Regions from separate parts of the Thermosinus carboxydivorans Nor1 genome, predicted to be linked through region 1. Evidence: riboswitches for the same ligand, from Rfam matches in the RefSeq annotation. Region 1 holds a riboswitch; the other holds the start of a gene.

Region 1 (4,212 bases):
CCGGAAGCGATAATCTCGGCAAGCGATTTTACCGGCGTGTTGGCATCCGGAGCAGAAAGATAAGCGTTAAGGTGAGGTTTCAGGTCGTAAAGATGCACGCTGATTTCAGCGGCAATTTTTCCCGCGTCAAGGTCAGGTGTGTCAAGGCCTATGGCGGTTGCACCGAATGCTTTCAGTTCTTCTACGGCCCGGTCGGCAACTTTGTTTACTTCAGCGTGAACCGGTTCTTTGCCGAAAAAGCTGCGCAGGATGCCGATACGTTTACCTTGCAGTCCGTTTGCTTTCAAATGCACAGTATAGTCTTGTTCGGCATGGCCGATGCTCCAGACGGTAGCTTCGTCCGCCGGGTCATAACCGACCAAAACGTTCAGCAGTTTCGTGGCGTCACTAACGGTGCGGGCCATCGGGCCAGCGGTGTCCTGGGTAAAAGAATAGGGGATTACGCCGGCGCGGCTGATTAGTCCAAGGGTGGGGCGGATGCCGACGATGCCGCAGGCCGACGCGGGGGAACGGATGGAGTTTACCGTGTCAGTGCCGATACCGAGCAGGCCGAAGTTAGCGGCAAGTGCCGCCCCCGTTCCGCCGCTAGAGCCGCCCGGGGTACGGGTAAGGTCGTAGGGGTTGAGTGTTTGGCCAAGGATGGAGCTGACGGTTTCGCCCCAGATGGCAAATTCATGGAGGTTTACTTTCGCCAGAATAATGGCGCCGGCGGCGCGCAGTTTTTTGGTTACAGTTGCATCCTCAGGCGGCACATAGTCCGCAAGGCTTAACGACCCGCCCGTAGTCGGCATATCTTTGGTGTTGACATTGTCTTTAAGCAGGACGGGGATGCCATGCAGGGGGCCGACCAGTTTACCGGCAGCGGCCAGTTTAGCGTCCAAGGCGGCTGCTTCTGCCAGTGCATTGGGGTTTATGTAAATGACGGCGTTGAGTTTCGGACCCTGTTTGTCGTAAGCGTCAATCCGCCGCAAATACCATTGGATCAGGTCTACCGTGGTTAAGTTACCGGACAAGTACGCTTGATGCACATCGCTGATGGTTGTTTCTTCAAGATGAAAAGACGTAAAGATTCCTCCCTTATCCTCGGCCTATCTTTACTAAAATAAAAAATAAAAGTTATTTTTGATTTCTACGCCGCCTGCCCATTTCCTTTTTCTGTAAAAAATAAATAGTGCGGCGTGTGGCGCGGGTAACGCAGCATCTTGCCAGCCTGCCGGAATAGCTGCCAATAAGGGTCATGGTGTAAAGCGCCGCGTAAAACTGAATTTTAGAAAAACACATCTCGACTTGATTTTTGGAAACTTGTCCACTACAATAATGCTTGTTATCTGGATAACTAAATATGCCGGATGATGCTAAACGGAAGAGCGGCCGTAAGGCCCGCCGAAGGAGTAAAACTCTCAGGCGCTTTTTTAAGCGGGAACCGTTAGCGGACGGGACTCTGGAGAGACCCTGCAAAAGGGCGCCGAAGGGGCAATGCGGAGAGCTTTACGCTGTCCGCTAAATCTCTCAGGCAAAAGGACAGAGACGCACGGCAGGCCAAACTGACCGGTCGTTTGGCATTTGCATTTTCATCGCGTCTTGTCACCAGAGTCAAATCGCAGGATTTGGCTCTTTTTATTTTTCTACGATAAAAGGAGATGGTGACAATGGATTGGCTAAAACTACTGGATGAAATTGATAGTTTTGTGTGGGGGTCGCCGCTGCTTATTTTGCTTGTCGGCACCGGGATTCTGCTTACGCTGCGGCTGCGCCTTTTGCAGGTTGTACGGCTGCCGCTCGCGCTCAGGCTCATTTTTTCCGCCAAAAACGACGGTGCCGGTGATGTCAACAGCTTCGGCGCCTTATGTACCGCTCTGGCGGCTACGGTTGGCACTGGGAACATTGTCGGCGTGGCGACGGCTATTTATGCCGGCGGCCCGGGAGCGCTCTTTTGGATGTGGATGGCCGCCTTTTTCGGCATGGCCACCAAATATGCCGAGGGGCTGCTGGCCGTGAAGTTTCGGTCGGTCGACGCCAACGGGGAAATCGCCGGCGGTCCGATGCACTACATTGAAAAGGGGCTTGGTGCGCGGTATCGTCCGCTAGCCGTGATGTTCGCGGCCAGCGGCGTATTGGTCGCCTTTTTCGGTATCGGTACCTTTCCCCAGGTCAATGCCATCGTTGATAGCGTGCAGTTGACGTTTGGCGTGCCGGTGCCTGTTACTGCCGGCATTATCACCCTGCTGGTCGCGATGATTACCTTAGGCGGCCTGCAGAGTATTGCCAGTGTTTCCGAGAAAATCGTGCCGTTTATGGCCGTGTTTTATGTAGCGACGTGTATAGGCGTGTTGGTCGTATTTGCCGACAAACTGCCGGAAGCCGTGCGGCTGGTTGTATCCAGCGCGTTTACCGGCACGGCGGCGACCGGTGGCTTTATGGGAGCCACGGTGATGATGGCCATTCGTAATGGCGTGGCTCGCGGTGTGTTTTCCAACGAGTCTGGTTTGGGCAGCGCCCCAATTGCTGCGGCCGCAGCCAAGACCAAGTGGCCGGCCGAGCAAGGTCTTATTTCTATGACCGGTACATTTATTGACACCATCATTATTTGTACCATGACCGGGTTGGTGCTTGTCGTGACTGGTGCCTGGCAAAGCGGCCTCAAAGGCGCGGCGTTGACCCAGCAGGCCTTTGCCGCCGCTTTTCCGGTGGCTGGGTCGTACGTGTTGACCTTCGGTCTGGTGCTGTTTGCTTTCACGACCATTCTTGGCTGGAACTATTACGGCGAGCGCTGCTGCGAATATTTGTTCGGTGTTAAAGGCATCAAACCGTATCGCTGGACGTTCATCGCCTTGGTAGCGGCCGGCGCGTTTCTCAAACTGGAAACCATCTGGCTCATCGCCGATATTGTCAACGGCCTGATGGCCCTGCCCAACCTGGTTGCCTTGCTGGGCTTATCCGGTGTGGTCGTCCGGGAAACAGAGCGGTACCTTGCGTATCTGCGGATCGAGGAAGCAGAAACTGAGGCAATGCCTGCAGTTGAAGATGTTCAGGGTTAAAGAAATGCCTTAAAGCTATTTTGGGGTATTGGTGTAAGCTGCGTAGAGTTCCCTGGTGGTAATAAACTCGACAAATGCTTTAACCGGTAACAAATTTAAGGCCGAGTGCCGGCACAGTAGCCAGGTTCGCCGCACCAAGGGCTCGCCGTTTTGCCAGAAGAGTTCTTGCGTAAACAAGGACGGCTGGTTATCCAGTCCGATCGCGGGCAAAATCGCCCAGCCTAAGCCACTGTGAACAAGTTGGATGCAAGTGTCCATCTTGTCGACTTCCATGGTGATGTGCGGCGGACAGGAGTAACGCTCGTGCCACCAGTTTTCGATCATCGCTTGTAAGGATGAGTCGGTGTTATAACTAATGCCTGGATAAGATGGTAGCTTATCCAGGCTTATTTTTTTGTGGGTGGCCAGACAGATGGGTTCTTCTCGCAACAATATTTTCGTTTCCGGCCAGGAATAATCGCCGCGGAGAATGGCGACGGCTATTTCTTCTTTATGTAATAATTTGTTGATTTGGTAGCTTAACCCGGTTTTGACGGTAATTTCAATGTCGGGGAATTGCTCGACAAAAGTTTTAAGAATGGTCGGCAGTTGGTAGTGGGCGAAAATAGATGATACGCCCAGCCGTAACGTCCCTTGAATGGTATTTTCCATGTTTGCCAAGTGGTCTTTGACAAGTTGCAGGCGTTGCAGCATTTCTTCAGCATATTTGCGCAGATATTCCCCTTGTGGTGTCAAAAACACGCCACTGGTTGAACGGTGAAAAAGTTTGGTTTTAAATTCGGCCTCCAAATTTTTTAAGCGGTAGGTGAGGGCGGGCTGGGATATATATAACCGCTCGGAGGCTTTGGTGATATTTTTTTCCTCACAGATGGTTTTCAGGATAAGCCAGTCTTTATCGTCCACGGCGCCCACCTCGGTCAATTATTGTTGCAATAAAAAAATTTGATTGTAACGAATAAAATGCAAATATTTCACTTATAACACTTATTTTACTATACTGATTATCGAAATTAAATAATATTTTTTTACAACTTGCAAGGAGGAGTAACATGGGGGCGAATGTCAGAATTCCGGCCGTTATTATGCGGGGGGGCACCAGCAAAGGCGTTTACTTGATGGCCGACGACTTGCCGGCCGATCCGGCGGTTAGGGACAAGGTCATTCTCAGTATTTT
Region 2 (4,212 bases), on a different contig from region 1:
CCCAGGCCTGGCTGAAACGGTCGACGGCAATATGCGGCAGATAATCGGCGGCCGGCACGGTAAACAAGCGCCTGTTTTCCAGGGCGAGAGCGCGGTCGTCCAAGAGCAAAACCAACCGCTGCTTGGGGTAACGGCCAGCGAATTTGCGCAGGATAAGGTCGGCCGTGTCATGAAATAGCTTGGGGCGAGCCACGAGTGCCCCGTCCGGGGCGGGCTGAAACCGGATAAACCCCAGCATCTTATGAATTTCCCGGGCAATAGCCCGGGCCCGGTTGACAAATAACTTACTGACTTCGCTGACCCCGCACAGACAATAAGCATGGCCGTAGCGGAGAGATTGCTCGACGGCGGCGAAAATAACGGCGGCGCGGTCAGGGGACGCGTAACGCAGATTGGCGGCAATCAGCCGGGTCAGCGTGCGTCCCGGCGAACCGAGTAGCCAGCTGGCGTTTAGGCCGCAGTTTTGCCGTAATTGTTCTATCAGACAGGGGAGGGCGGTAAGATCGGCGTCCAGCTGGTCGGTATACATAAACAGACCAAGTGCTGCGTGGTCTCCCTTGAAGCAAGGCAGGTCGTTGTGGATTTGGGCCAATATCGCCGCTTTAATTATCGACCCGGGGGTCGGCGAGCAGGAGATCACGGTCATCACCCCAGAGGCTGAGTTGTTGATAGTATTCACGTTTGGGCGCTTGGAGCAATCGGCGGTTGCCGTAATATTTGCCGTTGACGGTGAGAAACGCTAAGGCCCGTTTGATGACTACCCCGATATTTTTGAGCTGGGCGGGGTCGCTAAACCGGTAGGCGCGCCGCACCTGGACAATCTTGGCCGCTGACCGCGGACCGATACCGGGAACCTTTAGCAGTTCGCGGTAAGAAGCCTTGTTAATTTCCAGGGGAAACAGCTGGGGGTTGTGCAGCGCATAAGCGAGTTTAGGGTCGAGAGATAGATCCAGGTTGCCGGTCGCGTCAAAAACAATATCGTCAAAGGAAAAACCGTACAGGCGCAGCAAAAAATCCGACTGATAGAGACGGATTTCCCGCAGCAGCGGCGTGGGCTGGACAGTGGCCAGCGGCGTGGCGGCGACAGGTTGAAAAGCGCTGAAATAAGCGCGTTTTAATTCGTATTCCCGGTAAAGCCGGGTGACAGACAAGAGGATATCCCGGTCGCTTTCGCCAGCAGCGCCGACGATGTATTGGGTAGAATGGGTGGTATTCTGATGGTGTCGGAGGACGTTGCGGATGTTGGCCATGCCTGACAGCAGCTCGTCGTCAAACTGTTTGGTGCGGCTCAGCCGGGCAAGGTGCGCTGCGGTCGGCGCCTCCATATTAAGGGAAATACGGTTGGCCAGGGCGGCGGCTTTTTCAATCTCGGCCGGCGTGGCCCCAGGGATAATTTTTAGATGGATATAGCCGCCAAAGTGGTAACGATAGCGCAGGATTTCGGCAACCTTGATAATCTCTTCCATGGTGCGGGCAGTGGAATGCCAAACCCCTGAGCTCAGGAACAGCCCTTCTACATAATTGCGGCGGTAGAACTCCATGAACAGCTTTGCTAGCTCGTCGGCGGCAAAGCGGGTGCGGGGCACGTCGCGAGCCGCGCGATTGGGACAGTAGGCGCAATCGCGTTCGCAGTAGTTCGTAAGCAAAACTTTGAATAAAGATATACAGCGCCCGTCGGGAGTGAACGAATGGCAGACGCCGGCCGGGCTGGTTTGGCCGATGGCCGGCCGCCGATGTTTACCAGGGCGGGCGGCCGTCGAGGCGCATACATCGTACTTGGCGCCTTCACCCAGCAGTTTTAGCTTTTGCTCTATTTCCATAGGCTCCACCTGCCCAACCAAGTGTTACTTGTCTTTATTATAAGAAAAAAACATATGTTTGACAAACGTTTGTTCATGGAAAAAATATGGATAATAACGCAATATTCGGGCAGGAAAAGGCTGATTGGCAGAGAAACTATATGCCAAAAGCATAAAGTTGGATGATGACCGGGGGAGAGACCGCCTTAGGCGGCGCCGAAGGAGCAAACAGGCGAGAAACTCTCAGGCAAAAGGACCCTGGTTTGACACGCCTCTGGAGAGAACCGCATGCTGCGGTCACCGAAGGGGAGCCGAATTTAGGCAATCTCTCAGGTAAAAGGACAGAGTAAGCGCCGCGCTTACTTAGTGTCCTTTTTTTCTTTTGTGCTTTTTGGAACAAATAATAATATAGTCTGAAGGGAGGATTTTATGAGCGACAAAAAGACGCCCCTCTACGACATCCACGTGGCTAGCGGCGCCAAAATCATCGAATTTGGCGGCTGGCTCATGCCGGTGCAGTATACCGGCATTATTGAAGAGCACCGGGCCGTGCGGCAGGCGGCAGGACTCTTCGACGTATCCCACATGGGAGAAGTGTCGGTCAGCGGGCCGGACGCCACCGACTTTGTGAATAGGCTGGTGACCAATGATGCTTCCCGTCTCGCCGTCAACCAGGTGATGTACACTCCCATGTGCTATGACCACGGCGGGGTGGTTGATGATCTTTTGGTCTATCGCCTTGGCGAACAAGAATATCTGTTGGTGATTAACGCCGCCAATATTGACAAAGATTACGCCTGGATGGTGCAGCACGCGGCGAACTATGACGTTACCGTCAAAAATATTTCCGATGTTACCGCCGAACTGGCGCTGCAGGGCCCGCGGGCCGAAGCCATCCTGCAGCGGTTGACCGATGAAGATTTGAGCACCATTAAATATTATTGGCTGCGCCGGCATGTCCGCGTTGACGGAATAGACTGTTTGATTTCCCGAACGGGTTATACGGGAGAAGACGGCTTTGAAATTTACTGCGCGCCGGAGGAAGCTGGCAGACTATGGAAGCGCCTGATGGAGGTCGGCAAGCCGCTGGGACTGGTGCCGGCCGGATTAGGCGCCCGTGATACGCTGCGGTTTGAAGCCGGCTTGCCGCTTTACGGTCACGAACTTTCCGAAAGCATCACACCGCTCGAAGCCGGTCTTGGCGTCTTTGTCAAGTTTGACAAACAAAGCTTTATCGGCTATGAGGCGCTACTGGCCCAGAAAAACGCCGGCATCCGGCGCAAAATTGTCGGGATCGAGATGGTAGGGCGGGGTATTGCCCGCGCCGGCTATACCTGTCATGCCGCCGGCCGGGTCATCGGCACGGTGACAAGCGGCACCTACGCCCCCACCCTTGATAAAAACCTGGCCTTAGCCATTTTGGAAACGGAGTTTTCGGCGCCGGGGACGGAAGTGGCGGTGGAAATCCGCGGCAAACTGGTAGAAGCCAAGGTTGTTACCAAACCATTTTATAAAAGGAGGAAATAAACTATGAATATCCCGCAGGAACTTAAGTACACCAAAGACCACGAGTGGGTTCGCGTCGAGGGGACGCGTGCGGTTGTGGGCATCACCGACTATGCCCAGCATGAGCTGGGAGATATCGTTTTTATCGAGGTGCCCGCCGTCGGCAAAAAAGTTAAGGCGCACGGCAATCTGTCCGTGGTCGAATCGGTTAAAGCCGTTTCCGATATTTATGCACCGGTCAGCGGTACGGTTGTGGAAGTGAACGAGGCGTTAAACGACCGTCCCGAAGTGGTCAACCAGGATCCCTACGGGGAAGGTTGGCTGGCCGTTATTGAACTGGACGATGCCTCCGAATTGGAGGGCCTGCTCAGCGCCGAGGACTACCGCGCGCTGACCGAGGGGGGAAAATAAATGGCCGGGCGCCATTATTTGCCCAACACCGAATCCGACCGGCAGGCCATGTTGGCGGCCATCGGCGTCAGCAGCGTCGATGAGCTCTTTCAGGATATTCCACCGGCGGTGCGGCTGGGCCGCCCGCTTAATTTGCCGCCGGCCCTGAGTGAACTGGAAGTGCTGCAGCTAATGCAGCAGCGCGCGGCCGAAAATGTCCATGTCGGTCAGATGCCTTGTTTTTTGGGAGCGGGCGCTTATGACCATTTTATTCCGGCGGTTGTATCTCACTTGGCCGGCCGCTCGGAATTTTACACCGCCTATACGCAGTATCAGCCGGAAATCAGCCAGGGCGGCCTGCAGGCTCTCTGGGAGTACCAGAGCTATATCTGCGAACTGACCGGCCTGGACGTATCAAATGCTTCGCTGTACGACGGGGCTACCGCCCTGGCGGAAGCGATGAACATGGCCTGTGGTGCTACCGGCCGCAGTAAAGTCGTAGTGAGCGCCGGGATCC

What was found. A riboswitch is a leader RNA that binds a small molecule or an ion and turns the genes downstream of it on or off. The one in region 1 is predicted to bind glycine.
Region 2: linked by a shared signal. The riboswitch ahead of gcvT (glycine cleavage system aminomethyltransferase GcvT) and the one ahead of TCARDRAFT_RS03175 (alanine/glycine:cation symporter family protein) in region 1 are both predicted to bind glycine.

Annotation. Positions count from the first base shown of each region.
Region 1 covers NZ_AAWL01000003.1:47,827-52,038, forward strand. Annotated here, with positions in the region: gene TCARDRAFT_RS03170 (amidase family protein) at 1-1,028, opposite strand, end outside; glycine riboswitch at 1,432-1,535, shown strand; gene TCARDRAFT_RS03175 (alanine/glycine:cation symporter family protein) at 1,650-3,038, shown strand; gene TCARDRAFT_RS03180 (LysR family transcriptional regulator) at 3,054-3,941, opposite strand; gene TCARDRAFT_RS03185 (2-methylaconitate cis-trans isomerase PrpF family protein) at 4,088-4,212, shown strand, end outside.
Region 2 covers NZ_AAWL01000001.1:307,371-311,582, reverse strand. Annotated here, with positions in the region: gene TCARDRAFT_RS01370 (DUF4130 domain-containing protein) at 1-640, opposite strand, end outside; gene TCARDRAFT_RS01365 (putative DNA modification/repair radical SAM protein) at 603-1,820, opposite strand; glycine riboswitch at 1,982-2,068, shown strand; gene gcvT (glycine cleavage system aminomethyltransferase GcvT) at 2,229-3,326, shown strand; gene gcvH (glycine cleavage system protein GcvH) at 3,330-3,716, shown strand; gene gcvPA (aminomethyl-transferring glycine dehydrogenase subunit GcvPA) at 3,717-4,212, shown strand, end outside.